Regions from separate parts of the Paenibacillus sp. sgz302191 genome, predicted to be linked through region 3. Evidence: riboswitches for the same ligand, from Rfam matches in the RefSeq annotation. Region 3 holds a riboswitch; each other region holds the start of a gene.
What was found. Region 3 has a riboswitch for cyclic di-GMP ahead of AC3G2T_RS06835 (putative bifunctional diguanylate cyclase/phosphodiesterase). Riboswitches for the same ligand answer to the same signal wherever they lie in the genome.
Positions count from the first base shown of each region.

Region 1: it holds a riboswitch for cyclic di-GMP, as region 3 does, so the genes downstream of both, AC3G2T_RS05935 (hypothetical protein) here and AC3G2T_RS06835 (putative bifunctional diguanylate cyclase/phosphodiesterase) in region 3, are expected to answer to the same signal.
Region 2: it holds a riboswitch for cyclic di-GMP, as region 3 does, so the genes downstream of both, AC3G2T_RS17705 (RHS repeat-associated core domain-containing protein) here and AC3G2T_RS06835 (putative bifunctional diguanylate cyclase/phosphodiesterase) in region 3, are expected to answer to the same signal.
Region 4: it holds a riboswitch for cyclic di-GMP, as region 3 does, so the genes downstream of both, AC3G2T_RS09585 (transglutaminase-like domain-containing protein) here and AC3G2T_RS06835 (putative bifunctional diguanylate cyclase/phosphodiesterase) in region 3, are expected to answer to the same signal.

Region 1 covers NZ_JBYLHY010000003.1:229,066-233,163, forward strand. The annotation lists gene AC3G2T_RS05920 (hypothetical protein) at 313-438, opposite strand; gene gloA2 (SMU1112c/YaeR family gloxylase I-like metalloprotein) at 428-820, opposite strand; gene AC3G2T_RS05930 (exopolyphosphatase) at 958-1,872, opposite strand; gene AC3G2T_RS05935 (hypothetical protein) at 2,014-2,319, opposite strand; cyclic di-GMP riboswitch class I at 2,411-2,503, opposite strand; gene AC3G2T_RS05940 (MDR family MFS transporter) at 2,626-3,849, opposite strand.
Region 2 covers NZ_JBYLHY010000011.1:175,372-179,469, forward strand. The annotation lists gene AC3G2T_RS17700 (YesU family protein) at 1-581, shown strand, start outside; cyclic di-GMP riboswitch class I at 858-968, shown strand; gene AC3G2T_RS17705 (RHS repeat-associated core domain-containing protein) at 1,323-4,098, shown strand, end outside.
Region 3 covers NZ_JBYLHY010000004.1:17,472-21,569, forward strand. The annotation lists gene AC3G2T_RS06835 (putative bifunctional diguanylate cyclase/phosphodiesterase) at 1-1,471, opposite strand, end outside; cyclic di-GMP riboswitch class I at 1,570-1,656, opposite strand; gene ilvA (threonine ammonia-lyase IlvA) at 1,750-3,006, opposite strand; gene AC3G2T_RS06845 (S-layer homology domain-containing protein) at 3,189-4,098, opposite strand, start outside.
Region 4 covers NZ_JBYLHY010000005.1:224,346-228,443, reverse strand. The annotation lists gene AC3G2T_RS09595 (MFS transporter) at 1-781, shown strand, start outside; gene AC3G2T_RS09590 (class D sortase) at 856-1,530, shown strand; cyclic di-GMP riboswitch class I at 1,587-1,675, shown strand; gene AC3G2T_RS09585 (transglutaminase-like domain-containing protein) at 1,689-2,495, shown strand; gene AC3G2T_RS09580 (collagen binding domain-containing protein) at 2,944-4,098, shown strand, end outside.

The DNA of each region.
Region 1 (4,098 bases), on a different contig from region 3:
TCCGCTCTGAGAGGGCTCAACCCGCAACGGTGGCGGAAAAAACTGCAGATTTGCAGGAATTACACGTGGGCAGCGTATTTAGCAGCAAAAAGATGCACTTTTGCAGGTTTTCTCCACACATTGCCAATGATGCTCGAACTCTGACAGCCGAGTCTTCCTTTTTAGCTCCGATGCATCGATTTTCATCCTCTTGTCCACGGGGATGCCTCACGTTCCGGCCCGCTCCCGCGAGTCCGCAAAAAAATCCCGCGACGACCTGTCCAGGAAGCTGCATGCGGCAGCTTTTGGCGCAAATCGACGGGGATTTTTTTTTTATTTTAGCCACCACCAAATCAGCAAACCCCACACCAGCGCCGACAGCAGCACGCTCCACAAGCAGCCTTTGGCAAAGCTCAGCTTGGATTTGTGCTCCGTTTCCCGATTCGGATTATTCGGCATATTCGACGAGCTCCAACGGCAGGCCATCCGGATCTGCAAAGAACGTGAATTTGTTTCCCGTAATCGGATCGATTCGGACCGGTTCTACTGAAATGCCTTTGCTTTCAAGCTCTTCGACGCTCTGGGCCATGTCGGCTACGGCGAATGCAAGATGTCTGAGTCCGCGCGCTTCCGGGCGGTTGACGCGTTCCGGCGGATCGGGAAAAGAAAACAGTTCGATCTGCCCGTCATCACCGATCTGCAAATCGAGCTTGTAAGACTTTCTCTCCTCACGATAAGATTCGTGAATGATCTTGAGCCCAAGCAGCTCGACATAAAAACGTTTCGATGTTTCATAATTCGAGCAAATGACCGCTACATGATGAATTCGCTGCAAATTCACGTCCTATCCCTCCGTTTTCTCTATTTATCTACACCTATCTCCTATTATCATAACGTCAGCGCATTCACCTGCGCAATAACATCACTGAAAAAAGCCGCTCTCCGGGATCTCCCCTTCCTGCGGCTGCAAGTTAATTCTTAACCGTCATTTCTCATCGTGGCGATAATTTGCTCCAGCACCTCGTTCGCGTTTTCGTAAGGAACTTGGCACGTCCCCGCCACATGATGCCCGCCACCGCCGTTTTTGAGCATGAGCGTGCCTATATTCGTTTGCGAAGTGCGGTTGACGATGCTGTGCCCGCAGGCGATTACGCAGTTTTGTTTGTTGCGCCCGTCGACGACCCAGATTGAAATATTTTGCTCCGGATAGAGCGCATAGACCATGAAGCGGTTGCCTGGATAAATCGTTTCCACGCCTCTGAGATCCGTTACGATAACATTGCCCTCCGTACGCGTGTACTTGCCGAGCATTTCGCGGTATAAAGCATCCAGCTCAAAATAACGGTTAACCCGCTCTTTCACATCAGGCAGTTCCATGATTTCATGGACAGACATCGTTGCGCAGTGCTCCACGAGGTCCTCCATCAACTGGTAGTTGCTGATCCGGTAATCGCGGTAGCGTCCGAGCCCGGTGCGAGCATCCATAATGAACGAAAGAAGATCCCAGCCCTGCGGCTTCAAAATATCCTCTTGGCTGAACTGGGCGGAATCCGCTTTGTCCACGCCTTTCATAATATCGTCGATATTGCCGAAAACGGCTTTGCCCCCGTAGTAGTCGTATACGACTCTGGCCGCGCTCGGCGCGATCCGTGTCTCTCCCTCAAACTCGACCCTCTTCCCCATCCGCTCCAACTCGCTGGAATGATGATCGAACCAAAGGCCGCAACCCGGCACATAAGGAACGTTCGCCAAAATATCGTTAGACGTCACTTCGATCAGGCCGTCCTGCACATCTTTGGGATGTACGAATTTCATTTCGTCTACCATGTTCAATTTTTTGAACAGCATCGCGCAAACAAGCCCGTCAAAATCCGAACGAGTGATCAACCTCATGTTATGTATCCTCCAATTAGTCCTGCAGAACTACTTTATTTTCCATCTATTATAGCGTCACTGTCAACAAGTGACAACGATTTTTGACAAATCCAACAAATCTTTAGAATGCCCCGCAGGCAAAAGAAAAGAACGGTAAGCCTAAACAGGCTGAACCGTCCTCATTTTGAATGTTAGACATTGGAATAGTCTGGAAAGGAACGCTTCCACTTGAGATAACGGCGGAAATTTTACGGAAAGCTTTACTTCACCCTTCCAGTAAAAGATCAAAATGCTGCTGCTCCGGCCGTGAAACATTTCTATATCCCAGCAAGTTTCTTTCAGCGCGTATTCTTCACGGTTAATCATCAACTTCGGTCCATCCGAGGATGGTACCAGACGGGCAACATGGTTACCACACAGCGAAGTAATTACTTCTTCTTCATTTTGCATCCATTCAGGCTGCATGCTGCTGGATCCTCCCTTTGTTTTATTGTTTCATAAGCAAAACCCCACCTACGTCTGAAAAGGAGGGGGAACTGTTATCGTCGCCCTGACTTTCGGCTGCTGGCTGGCATCGTGTCCCCTGACGAACAAGGAAGCCCCTGTAGCTTTGCGTCGCTGGCTTTCGCCAGGTTTGCCATTATCGAGCCATATCGAAAGCTGTCAAATCATCGCTTTTTACTACTATCAAGGATAAGGTATGTTTTGGCGAATTCGAATACTCTGTTATACCTATTTTACAATATTATATTAGGTAATTAGAACCATTTTTCAAAGTTGTTCTTTTTTAGACACATTCCCGACCCGGTGAAAGCGCTGAGATCCGCGCGTATAAAACAAATTTCCGCCTATTGTCACGACAGCCATAACGAGGAACAATACGTGCCCTCCGTAATAAACCAGCAGCAATCCGCCCACCCACGGCCCTATAAAATGGCCCAAGTTCGTAAACGTCTGCGCGCCGAAATACGTTCCTTTCATATGCTCGGGAGCCAGCTTATCGATTAGCAGGCTGGCGGCGGGATAGTTCAAAATTTCCCCCATCGTAAAAACGACCATGGAGACGACCAGAAGAAAAGTCGTATGCGACAAGGCAAAGCCGACATCTCCGAGCGCGAACATGACGTTGCCAACCGTTACCGCCATAAGCGGGCTGTATTTTTCCGCCCAGCGAGTCAGCGGAATTTGCATCGCGATCACCGCTATCGCGTTCACGCTCATGAGCAGCGCGAACATTTGCACGCCGTCGGCGAAGCTTTTTTGCATATACTGGGACAGCGTCACCATCACCTGCGAATAGCCGATTGCTCCGATAATCCCGCCGATCGTGTAGTATCTGAAAGAAATGTCGCTGCGGATAACGGTCCAGGCCGAGGCGAAAGTCACCGGGGCTTTCTTCTCCCCTTCAATTTGCTTGATGCCGAAAACCGACAGCAGCACGCACAAAGTCACCAGGTAAATAAAATATACGATGCCCGTAAGAAGAAAAGGCAGCGAACCGTCCAGCGTCGCGAAATACGCTCCCAGCAAAGGGCCCACGGCTACGCCGACGTTAATCGCCATGTAGCGCATGGAAAAAACTTTGAACCTTTTGTCCGGTTCCGTGAGGTCGGCCATTAAAGCCTGCGATACGGGCTCATAAAAGGAGCGGCATAAGCCGTTGACCATGTTCAGCAGCATGAACAGCAGCGGCAGCTTGACGAAGGCAAAGCCCGTAAAGACGACGGCCCAGCCCAAAAGCGCCGCAAGCATAATCACTCTGCGCCCGAATCTGTCGGAAAGCGCGCCTCCGATGAACCCCCCCGCCGTCCCCGCCAGTGAACCCATGCCGATGACGACGCCGATCGCCACCTCGCTCATGGAAGTATGCTTGGCCAAATATATCGCCAAAAACGGCAGGCTCATCGAAGAAGCCGCCCGGGCCATGACGGTTCCAAGAATCAAAGTATGTACAATAGGATGATAAGATGCAAAGAAACTTCGCAGCCGATTCATGGAAGATGACTCCTGTTCTCACAATTATTAACCACAGGTCAACAAACCCTAAAATCCTATTATACACAAAATTAGCAATCGTGCATCTCTTTTATATGAAAAAACCTTCCCCATTTTCATAGGAAAAGTGTACTTACGCCGCCGAAAACCGGACGGTCCCGCATATGCAGTTGCACCAAAGTAACTCCCGACTAACTAGCGTTGCACTATTTTCATCTTCATAGGTTCCGCCGCCCAGCGTCATGGAGG
Region 2 (4,098 bases), on a different contig from region 3:
GAATGCGGATGGAGAACGCCCTGGATGCCGGGGAAGGGCAGAGAGCCAATTTTGTGCTTTGGTGCCCGGAGACGTTTCCGGACGGCTTGTCGATCAGTTGGGATTTTTGGCCGGTTAAAGAACCGGGGCTTTGCATTCTTTTTTTCAGCGCGGCGGGCCGCAGCGGCAAAGATATGTTCGACCCCGGGCTCGAGCGGCGGGTAGGCGTCTATGACCAGTACCACCACGGGGACATCAATGCTTATCACATCTCCTATTACCGCAGATTATGGGAGGAGGAGCGCTCTTTTCATACCTGTAACTTAAGAAAAAGTTACGGTTTTCATCTGGCCGCGCAGGGGGCCGATCCGCTGCCGCCCGTGCTCGACGCGAGAGGGCCGTATCGCATGCGCGTGCTCGTTCATGGCGGGGAGGTGCTGTTCGCCATCAACGATCTATTGGTACTTGAATGGAAGGATGACGGTACGACTTACGGCCCTATCCTCGGCCAAGGGCGGATCGGGTTTCGCCAAATGGCCCCGCTCATCGCCGAATACCGCAACCTGCAGGTACATCGGGTGAGAGAAAAAGGTTCCAATTAGCGCGTTCGAACGGGTCGCAGGCTGCCGACGGATCGTATCGGGAGCCTGCCTTTTTGTTGCCAAGCGACCTTGTGCCCCGCTTCAGTTCAGCAACCCTTGAGGAAAGGAACGGGGTGGGGAGAAATCGTTTCAGTGGCGATTTTTCGCGAAATTTCGCATACTTTGGATAAAAATTGAAATTTATATTGATAGTCAACAAGAGTATGGGTTATTATGGATAGAGTTATGGATCGAATGTACTATTTTTTATAGATTCGTCTACCTATGAACCAAGTGAAAATGAAAAGGCAAACTTGCTCGAAAGACAAGGACGCAAAGCCACGGACCTACTTTTCCGGGATGCATGTCGCAAGACATCTCTGGAGAAACGGCCGCCGGGTTACCACAAGCGGTTGGTTTTTTGTTGTTGAAAGCAGCTCAGAAAGCGAGATGACATGCGAGATGCCGACCTTCTTTTACCAGAGATCACCAAGAATTATTTCCGAAAGGAGGCTTTGAAACGAAATTTTTAAGTTGATAATCGATATAGTTACGGTTCTGATCAGTTCCAATCGGACTTCAAAATCGGCATAAAGATAAGAGAGGAAGGGGGCTAATCCGTAGGTATTAGGTTAAAATTCAACAATGTAAGGCGCTATTATTTTGAATGCTGACTGTTTGCAATTTTTTGGTGATAATATCACTTGATTAGCTTAACCGTTTATTGAATTCTTATTTTATATTACTTGAGGTGAGTTATTTTTGAAAAAGATTACTTCATTATTACTAATATTAACAATATTATTCTCCATATTGTTCAAAGATGTTGATAATACCATTTATGCGGCGGATACTTCCAACACAATAAAAGTAACTTCAATAACTGCAAATTATGGTGATATGTATTTCAACCCTACATTTACCGTTACCGGAACTAATTTGCCTTCCTTGGAATACAAGACAAGCATGAGTTACGGTGGATATGGATATAGAAATTTCATGTTGGTAGAGAGTAATGATGCACGTAATCCGAGTGGAATACAGATTGGTTACAAGGATAATAATGTAGGAATAAACGTTATCTCTAGTTCCAGCACACAAATGGTATTTCAAATCAGTGCAACAACCCCATCACACTATACCAGTAATATAGATTTGTATTTAGCACCATCGGGAAGTACTGTTCAACAACATCCAAGTTTTTATGTAGGAAGCTTTAATTTGAGTACATTAGCTCCCAATACAATAAAAGTAACCTCAATAACTGCAAACTATGGTGACATGTATTTTAACCCCACGTTTACCATTACCGGAACTAACTTGCCTCCCTTGGAGTATATGACATATATGAGATTCGGTGGTGAAGGGTATAGAAATTTCATGTTGGTAGAGAGTAATGATCCACGTGATCCGAGTGGAAAACAGATTGGTTACAAAGATAGTAACGTAGGAATAACTGTAATCTCTAGTTCCAGCACACAATTAGTATTTCAAATCAGTTCAACTGACCCATCACATTATACCAGCAGTATAGATTTGTATTTAGCACCATCGGGAAGTACTGTTCAAAAACATCCGAGCTTTTATGTAGGAAGCTTTAATTTGAGCACATTATCTCCCAACACAATAAAAGTAACCTCAATAACTGCAAACTATGGTGACATGTATTTTAACCCCACGTTTACTATTACCGGAACTAACTTGCCCCCCTTGGAGTATATGACATATATGAGATTCGGTGGTGAAGGGTATAGAAATTTCATGTTGGTAGAGAGTAATGATCCACGTGATCCGAGTGGAAAACAGATTGGTTACAAAGATAGTAACGTAGGAATAACTGTAATCTCTAGTTCCAGCACACAATTGGTATTTCAAATCAGTTCAACTGATCCGTCACATTATACCAGCAGTATAGATTTGTATTTAGCACCGTCGGGAAGTACTGTTCAAAAACATCCGAGCTTTTATGTAGGAAGTTTTAATTTGGGTACATTAGCTCCCAACACAATAAAAGTGACTTCAATAACTGCAAATTATGGTGACATGTATTTTAATCCCACGTTTACAGTTACTGGAAATAATTTGCCTCCCTTAGAATATTGGGTAAGCATGAGATACGGTGGGTATGGATATAGAAATTTCATGTTGGTAGAGAGTAATGATCCACGTAATCCGAGTGGAAAACAGATTGGCTACAAGGATAATAATGTGGGAATCACTGTTATCTCTAGTTCCAGCACACAATTGGTATTTCAAATCAGTTCAACTGACCCGTCACATTATACCAGCAGTATAGACTTGTATTTGGCACCATCGGGAAGCACTGTTCAACAACACCCAAATTGTTATGTAGGAAGTTTTAATTTGGGTACTGGCAATTTCTCTAGAGTTCCAGAAATAAATCTCTCTGGAGGTAATGCAATTTCCAAGATACAAACTTTAGATTCCAGAATAATGGACGAACAAACATTTGAAGCTGACCCAGTAAACACGGCAACTGGAGCGCACGAGATTACAAGATCGTTGCTTACGGTAAATGGAGAACTTCCACTCAGCTTCAATACTCACTACAATTCCCTTTTACTTAATGTTGGCCCATTAGGAAAAGGTTGGAGCCATGACTTTGAAACATATTTGGAAAAGCAATCAAGCGGAAATATCATTGTTCATTGGAATGCAAACCGTCAGAATACTTTTGCGAGAAATAGTAGCGGACAATACACCAGCTCAGACTTGAGCGTCAATTATGATAATCTAGTTCAAAATAGCGATGGAAGCTATACTTTAACCCTCAGGGATCAAACCACATATCTGTTTAACCCTACCGGTCAAGTCACAAAATTATTGAATGGTCATGGACAAACTTATCAATTTAGTTATGATAATGCAGGCCGATTAATTACTGTGAATGAACCTGTTTCAGGACAAGCCCTTCAATTTTTTTATAATACAAATGGGTTAATGAATCGAATTAAAGATGTAGTGAATCGTGAAATATCTATTACCTACGATGCTAATCAAAACTTAACGTCCATCGTAGATGCAAATGGAAATCCTACAAATTATACGTATGATAGTAATGGGCGAGTATTGACTGCAACGGATTCAGATGGGATTGTTTCCTTCATAAATACTTATGATGATAGAGGCAGAGTAATCTCACAAAAAGATGCTTTGGCGAATCATCCAGCTACTCTATTCAACTATGATGAAACAAGTTTGCCTGGAAATATAATTACTACGATAACGGATCGTAATGGTCAGAAACATGCAGTAACCCATAATGGTTTTTATGAGCTAATACAGTTAACAGATGAAATGGGAAATATCAAAACATACTCATATGATCAAAATGGGAATCGTACGGGCGAAAGAGATTTTAATGGGGATTTTTCGAGGTATGTGTATGATTCCAAAGGTAATTTGATAAATTCGGTTGATGCAAATGGCAATCTAACTATCATGACGTATGACTCCAAAAACAATTTACTTTCTGTACAAAATGCTCAAGGGAACACAACCACATACACCTACGATA
Region 3 (4,098 bases):
TTTCGCCGTCTTCGGGAAGGTCGCGGACGATCGTGCTATCGAGCTTGACGCTGTCCATCGGCACCCGGTCGGCGCCGCTTCTGGTGAACAGGCCGGTGCACAAATCGTCCATGGCGATTCGAAATCCGAAAGCTTTCAATAACTTCAGCTTCTCGCCGGTCTCCTCCACGCCGGAAGAAGATATGTCTTCCGCCAAATCGAGCTCGATCATGCCGGGCTCAAGGCCCGTTTCCTTGATGGCGTCGGCCACCAGATCGATGAAGCCTCGGTCCCTGAACTGTGAAGCGGTTACAGCGACGGTCAGCCGCAAAGGAGGATATCCCGCGTCCAGCCAGCTTTTCGCCTGTTGGCACGCTGTTCGCAGCGTCCACTCGCCGATGGCGGTCATCAGGCCGGTTTCCTCGGCGACGCGCACCCACTCGCTGCCCGGGATTTCCCCCTGCCCCGGACAGTGCCAGCGGATTACCGCCTCCATTCCGATCAGACGTTTGCCGGAAAGCTCATATTGCGGCTGATAGTACAGCTCCAGTTCGCCATTGTCCAAGGCGGCGCGAAGCGCCCGCTCCATGCGCTCCGGGCCTGCCGGCTCGGCATTTATTTCTGCGTCATAGAAACGGAGGTAATTTTCCCCATGCTTCTTGGCCGCATACATCGCTTCGTCCGCATGCTTCATTAACTGCCGCGGCGTCTCCCCGTCATACGGGTACAGCGCAATCCCCATGCTTGCCGAAACCGCAAAAGGGCTTCCCTCAAGCACAAAAGGCTCCTCAAGCGCCGCCTGAATACGGGACGCTGCGAGGCGGACATCCTCCTGCTTCATAATATGAGGCAGCAAAATCGTAAACTCGTCCCCGCCCTGACGGTATACGGTATCTTCTTCCCCAAGGCTGCTTGTCAGCCTTTGGCCGGCCTGCCGGATGAGCATGTCGCCATAAGCGTGCCCGAGCGTGTCGTTCACATGCTTGAAACGGTCCAGATCCAAAAAAATAACGGCAACCAGTTTATTGTGGCGCTTGGCATGCAGCAGTGACCGCTCCAGACGGTCTTCGAACAGCCTGCGGTTCGGCAAACCCGTCAAGGAATCGTGATGCGCGATGTATTCCATTTCCATGCTCCTGCTCTTATAATGCTCCCGCGACGCAGCCAACTGCCGGATCCCGTAGACGAAAAACATGCACAGGACCGTATGAGTCAACAAACTTGCGAACAATTCGGACGCAAGAAACACGAATGAAAGCAGCAGCCATGCGCACGCCGCTGCCGCCAATAAAACAATAGAAGCCTTTCGCTTGACGAGAAAAGCGGAGCAAGCAAAGCCCGCAAACAATATCCCGGCCAGCCAGCCCATTGCATGGAACGATGCCGAGACAAGCAGATTCGCCGTCAGCAGACTGACGCCAAGCAGGCACAAATATTCCCACGCAAAGTTAATTGCATGCCGCTCCCGTTTGGATGATGTACCGCCGTTCACGCTTATAACCTCCTCCCCCCAAACCTGTATAAAGAAGAAAAGGCTATTCCATCACATGGAATAGCCGCAGGTAGTACCTGTTAGGTATAATTCAACCCTTCGGCAGCCCAGCTGTCCTAGTTGAATGCAACCTTAGACCTGCGGCTTTGCGTCCTTGCCTTTCGGCAAGTTTGCCTTTTTTCGAAAAATATTCGAGTTTTCTGGGACTTATTTACTATACCATATTTAACCAAAATTAGCTAATAGAATCTTCCGGTTCTGCTGTAAATCGGAAATTTTCAAATGAGCAGATTGAACAGCTTCGGATCCTTGTTAATCTCGATGTAGCCGTAATCTTTGCGCGAGAGGCGCTCGATAAGCCCGTGGTAGTCGTCCTTGTTTTTCAACTCGATGCCGACCAGCGCCGGCGCGTCGTCTCTATTGTTTTTCTTCGTATATTCAAATCTGGTAATATCGTCGGAAGGCCCGAGAACTTCCTCCAAAAACTCGCGCAAAGCACCGGCGCGCTGCGGGAAGTTCAAAATAAAGTAGTGCTTAAGCCCCTCGTAGATCAACGAGCGTTCCTTGATTTCCTGCATCCGGTCAATGTCGTTGTTGCCGCCGCTGATGACGCAGACTACGTTTTTGCCGCGGATTTGTTCCTTGTATGCGTCAAGCGCCGCAACCGGAAGCGCCCCGGCAGGCTCGATCACGATCGCATTGCTGTTGTAAAGCTCCAGAATCGTCGTACACTCCTTGCCGGCTGGCACGATAACGATATCCTCGACATTCTCCTTGCAAATCTCGTAATTCAATTGCCCTACCTGCTTCACGGCCGCCCCGTCGACGAATTTGTCGATCGTTGCCAACGTGATGACTTGTCCCAGCTTAAGCGCCTCAGACATGCTTGCGGCGCCCTCCGGCTCTACGCCGATAATGCGCGTCTGCGGAGCTACGCTTTGCACATAAGTGGAAATTCCCGAGACAAGTCCGCCGCCGCCGATCGTGGCAAAAATAAAATCCGGCGTCTCAGGCATCTGGTTCATAATCTCAAGACCGACCGTGCCTTGTCCGGCAATCGTGCGCGCGTCGTCGAACGGATGAATAAACGCCTTGTTCTCCCGGGCGCAGTACTCCCTGGCCTGAGCGGAGGAATCGTCAAAGGTATCTCCTGTAAGGATGACCTCGACAAAAGCTCCGCCGAACAGCTTGACCTGCGAAATCTTTTGCCGGGGCGTCGTCGTCGGCATGAAGATTTTTCCTTCGATGCCCAAGTGCTTGCAGGAAAAAGCGACTCCCTGCGCGTGATTGCCGGCGCTGGCGCAGACGACTCCCGCCGCCCGCTCCTCGGGAGACAAGCTTTGAATGACATTATAAGCTCCGCGAATTTTGAACGATCTCACGATCTGCAAATCTTCGCGTTTCAAGTATACGTTGCACTCATACAAGTTCGATAAAAGCTCGTTGCGCTGCAGGGGCGAGGGCTCGATCACTTTGCTGAGCACATGATTCGCCTTGATGATGTCTTCCAGACCTACTCTTCCATTTACAGCCATGCTCTTCTGCTCCTTTTGCCGTGTTCGCACAAGATTAAGTTTTAAAGCCTATTGTAACATATCTTGCAGGGCTGGGAAGCACACGGGGAATAATTTTACACGGCGGGTTTCGGAAAGCGGGAACCGTTTCCCGTAAAAAAAACAAGCACACCGGCGATGCGGCATGCTTGTTCCATAAGGATTTAGTATACGTAACGGGGTCGCTGGTCCTGAAGATCGGCGCGCTTTTGCAGGTAGCGGGAGAACGCTACGGCAGCCTGTGCTTTCGTCACTTCCTGCCCGGGCTCAAAGCTGCCGTTATTCAGCGACATGATATCCAGACCGACGACAATCGCAGCTTCTCCGATATTTTTCAGCTTGGCCGCATCCGCAAAGTTTTTGTTGAAAACATTCTCGTATTTCGTCAAGCTTTTGTAACCAAGCGCCTTAACGATGAGCTGGGCCATGTCTTCGCGGGTGATTTTGGCTTCCGGATTAAAATCCTCGCCAGGAACCAGCAATCCGCGGTCGACCGCATTTTCGACATAGGCGAAATATTTGGACGTGCTTTGCACATCCGCGAAGGAAGCTGCGCGTGCCGCAGGGTAATAAATGCCGCTGTTGCCTCCGTTCATCGCAATGACCAGCATTTTGATCAATTCCCCGCGAGTGATGGCTTGATCCGGGTTCACCTTGCCGTCTTTGACGTCAAGCGCTTGATAGTCCAGCATCAATTGCAGCTCGTTCTTCGCCCAATGATTCTCGATATCGTCCACTTTCACGCGTTCCAGCGAAATGACTTCGCCGTTGGAGGCATTGACCCACTGCCCCGTCTGGGCGTTCAGGAAGAACTGTTCGCGCGTGAATTTCGGAATCAGGGAGTAGACCAGTTTAGCCTCGAGCTTTTTATTGTCTCCGCCCACAGGAGCGCTCGGAACGCTTTCTCCCGCTGCGATCATCAATCTGTATTTCTCGATGGGAATGCCCCCTGGAGCCCCGCTGTTCGCTACCACATAGTTCAGCTTGATCTCATACTGCGAGAGCAGCGTTTCTTTCGCTTTGTCGAGGGCGATCACTTCGGGCTTCTGCTTCGGATACGGCAAATTGGTAATC
Region 4 (4,098 bases), on a different contig from region 3:
AACGGTGGAAGCCGGTTGGAGGTATTCGATTTATACGGCAGTGGCGGTCGTTGTGGCCGTGCTCGTTGTCGTAGCGGTCTGGATGCGGAACCATCCTTACGACGTAGGGGCCGCTGCCTACGGTTCGGAAGAGATCGTCAAACCGGATGCGTTCCAAGGAAGCATTTTTCTTACGCCGCTGCGTACGCTTCGGTCGGCAATGAGCAGCAAAACTTTTTGGCTGCTTGCGGGGACGTTCTTCTTTTGCGGCTTCTCCACAAACGGGCTGATCGGCACGCATCTCATTCCGGCTTGCGGGGATCACGGCATTCCGGAGGTGATGGCCGCAGGGCTGCTGGCTCTGATGGGGCTGTTCGACCTGATCGGCACAACGCTTTCGGGATGGTTGTCGGACCGCTTCGACAGCCGCTGGCTCCTCTTTTGGTATTACGGGCTGCGCGGTCTTTCCCTGCTCTTTTTGCCGTATGCGCTTGATTCAAGTCCGATGTCGCTCTTGATTTTCTCGGTCTTTTACGGGCTTGATTGGATTGCGACGGTCCCTCCGACCGTGAAGTTGGCTTCGAAAGAGTTCGGCAAAGAAAAGGCCGGGATGATTTTTGGCTGGGTAGTCGTCGCTCACCAGTTAGGCGCATCGGCAGCGGCATATGGCGCCGGATTGATGCGGGACTGGATGGGGACTTATACCATTGCCTTCATCGGCGCGGGATTCGTCTGCCTGCTTGCCGCAGTTATGGCCGTGCGGATTTCGAGAGCGGGAAGCGCGGTTCGTCAAGCGATGTGATGGATTTTGCCAGGAGAAAGAGGTATAATGCCCAATAGATATGAAATCGCGCTAAACAAAGGCAGGAAACCCGCATGATAAGAAAAATCGTTTCCCTGGCATGCATCGTCCTCGGCATCATCGTTTTTCTTTACCCGACGGTCAGCGATCGCTATGAGAGCTATCAGCAGCAAAAAATTTTGCGGCAATGGCAGGAAAATTTGCGCCATATCGATGAACCGGCCCCCGAGACGGATGCGGCGGCGGTCAGCGCTCCTTCTTCGGCCGGGACATCCGCAGAGATGCCGCCGGTAATCCCTTTGAGCGCGGAGCCGACAGCGATGCCGGCAGCGATGGAGCTGAAAAATATCGAGGGCGTTTTAATCATCGACAAGATTAATTTGAAGCTGCCGATATTAACGGATGCGACGCCGGTCAATCTGAAGCTGTCCCTTGCGAGCATTGCCCATACAGGCAAAGCGGGCGAAGTGGGGAATTATGCCATTGCCGGCCACAGGAACCTTACTTACGGCAAAAATTTCAATAGGCTGGACGAAGTGGACGTAGGAGATTTGGTCGAAGTGGACACAGGCAGCAAACAGTTCGTGTACAAAGTCGAAAGCAAACAGTACGTTCTCCCGGAGGATGTCTGGGTGTTGAACGGGAACGGCAAAGACAGCGAGATTACGCTGATTACATGCCATCCGATGGAAAACCCGACGCACCGCATCGCAGTCAAAGGAAAATTAATAGAAACTAAGACTAGTTAAACGGACAAGTCTATGATATAATCGCTCTATTAAAAAAATAAGATTTCGGTGCTTTCCACCGATAAAGGCAAATCTAGCGAAAGCTAGAGACGCAAAACTAAAGGGCCTTCCTTAGCAAGCGCTAAGTTGGCAGCCAGTTACCGAAAGGAGAGTTTTTTATGTTCAAAAAAACCTTTGTATCCATGATGGTCGTTGCACTTCTTCTGATCCTTGCACCGAAAGGGACTTACGCAGCTTCCGCTCAAGCGGCAGTAGACAAAAGCCTTCTGAACAAAGGAGTCGTTACAGTCAACTACGCGAATGCGAAAAATACGAAAGCCCTCGTCCGGATTTCCAAAGGGAACGTCAAATTTGATTATAACCTGGCTGAAGGCGCCCAGTATCCTCTGCAATTAGGCAACGGCAGTTACACTGTTCTCGTTGCGGAGTCGACAGGCGGCAACAAATATAAAGTAGTCGCGCAAGAAACGGTCGATTTGAAGATGGACGACGAAAATGCAGTGTTTTTGCAATCCATTCCGCTCATCGATTGGAACAAAGATACCAAAGCGGTTGTGAAGGCCAAGGAACTGACGGCCAAAGCCGAGACGGACAAGGACAAAATTACCGCTATTTATGCCTATATTACGGCAAATATTACATATGATAACGATAAAGCGCAAACCGTCGAGGGCGGTTACATCCCGAATTTGGATGAAATTTATGACGCATCGAAGGGAATTTGCTATGATTATGCATCTACTTTTGCGGCCATGGCAAGAAGCGTAGGCATTCCGACCCGTCTGGTTATGGGTTATTCGGCTGAAGCGCCGGAAACTTATCATGCATGGAATCAAGTTTTCCTGAAAGATACGGGCGAATGGGTTACGATCGATACGACGTACGACTCGGCTCGGGTACAAGGCGGACAAGACACGCCGATGCTGAAAGATGCTGCAAACTATACGATCACCAAAATGTATTAAAAGCGAAGTTCCGCTCCGAGAGCGGGAAATACAATAGATGAAGGAACTTGCATTCGAACCTGAGTGCGGGTTCTTTTTTTGTTGCGGCTGTTTGTTCAGTTTATGTTCAGTATTAAGTTTTAGAATACAAAATGTGACTTGTTTTTTACAGAGAGAAAAAAGAAAAAAGAAAGAAAAGTTAATCCGACCGGGAGGGAGTGAAGCAGGCGCCGGAGGCAGAAGCGGGAAAAGGCTTCAATTCGGCCGACAAAGCGTGAAGCAAAGCAACGGAGTCAATTTCATACTTCAATTCCCTTGATCGGTTTGGATCATGAAGGTCGGAGAAATTTCGCGATCCGGCTATTTCAGTTGCTGCGGACCGGAATATATAGAGAAATAGAGCGCAGCGATTGAAATTATGAAATTGACTTCAGCGAGGTTGAACCGGGAATGGAGGAATTGAAAGACAATGTTGAAGAAAAAAACAAGTGCTCTGCTGATTGCACTTTTGATTTTTATGCAGAGCATTTCCGGAGCGGGCTTTTTAAATCAAGCGAGCGCTGCGACGATTTCAAGCAATATTATCGATAGCGTGTCGTTAGCCGTATACGACAGCGCCGGTCAAGTGGTGACGGGCAACGTGTACGAGCAAGGTTCCAAAGTACAGTTGGATTACACATGGTCGCTCCCCAATGGTCATGGTTACCACAGCGGGGATACATTTACGTTCACGTTACCGCAAGAGTTTCTGCTTTTCAATAATATCGGTCCTAGTCCGCTATTAATAGACAACGAAGAAGTGGGAACGTTTAGCGTGAACAAAGATACTCATGCAGCCGTTATGACCTTTAATAACTACATAGAGACTCATGATAACGTACGAGGCATCCTTGCACTCAACACGCAATTCGATAAGCAAAGAGTTACAGGCAGCACCACGCAAATTATTAAAATTCCGATCAAAAGCGGCGAACAAGTCTTTACGCTGAAATTCAAGCCGAACATCACTTCGACGATCGGGAAAAGCGGCGTGCCGCAAGGCTTTAACGCCAAAAACATCGACTGGACCATCGACGTGAACAAGACGCTCGATTCCGTACAGAACGCGGTTGTAACCGACCCGATTCCTGCGGGGCTCTCGATTCCGGTTACGGTGGCCGTGTACGATCTGGGCGTTAACCTGGATGGCAGTGTTGTCCAGGGAGCACTGATTGACCCTAGCAAGTACACAGTGAACAATACGGGCAATACGCTGACAGTCAACTTCACAGACAACCCGATTGACTCGGCATACCGTATCCAGTTTACGACGCCGGTTACCGATGTTGACGCAACGTCGTTCGTAAACACGGCAACGTTTCAGGGCAGCAACAAAGCTCCGGTTAACGCTTCGGCAACCGTAACTGTACAGCATGGAACCGCATTGGACAAATCGTCGACGGGCTACAGCTCAAGTACGCAGACTATTGACTGGGCAATCAAGTACAATTACAACGAAAAAACGATTGCACAGGCATCGGCCTTCTTGACAGACCTGTTCGACAATACGCAGGATCTTGTGGCGGGCTCCATTCATGTATATCCGGTTACACTGGATTCGACAGGAGCAGAATTGCTGGGCAGC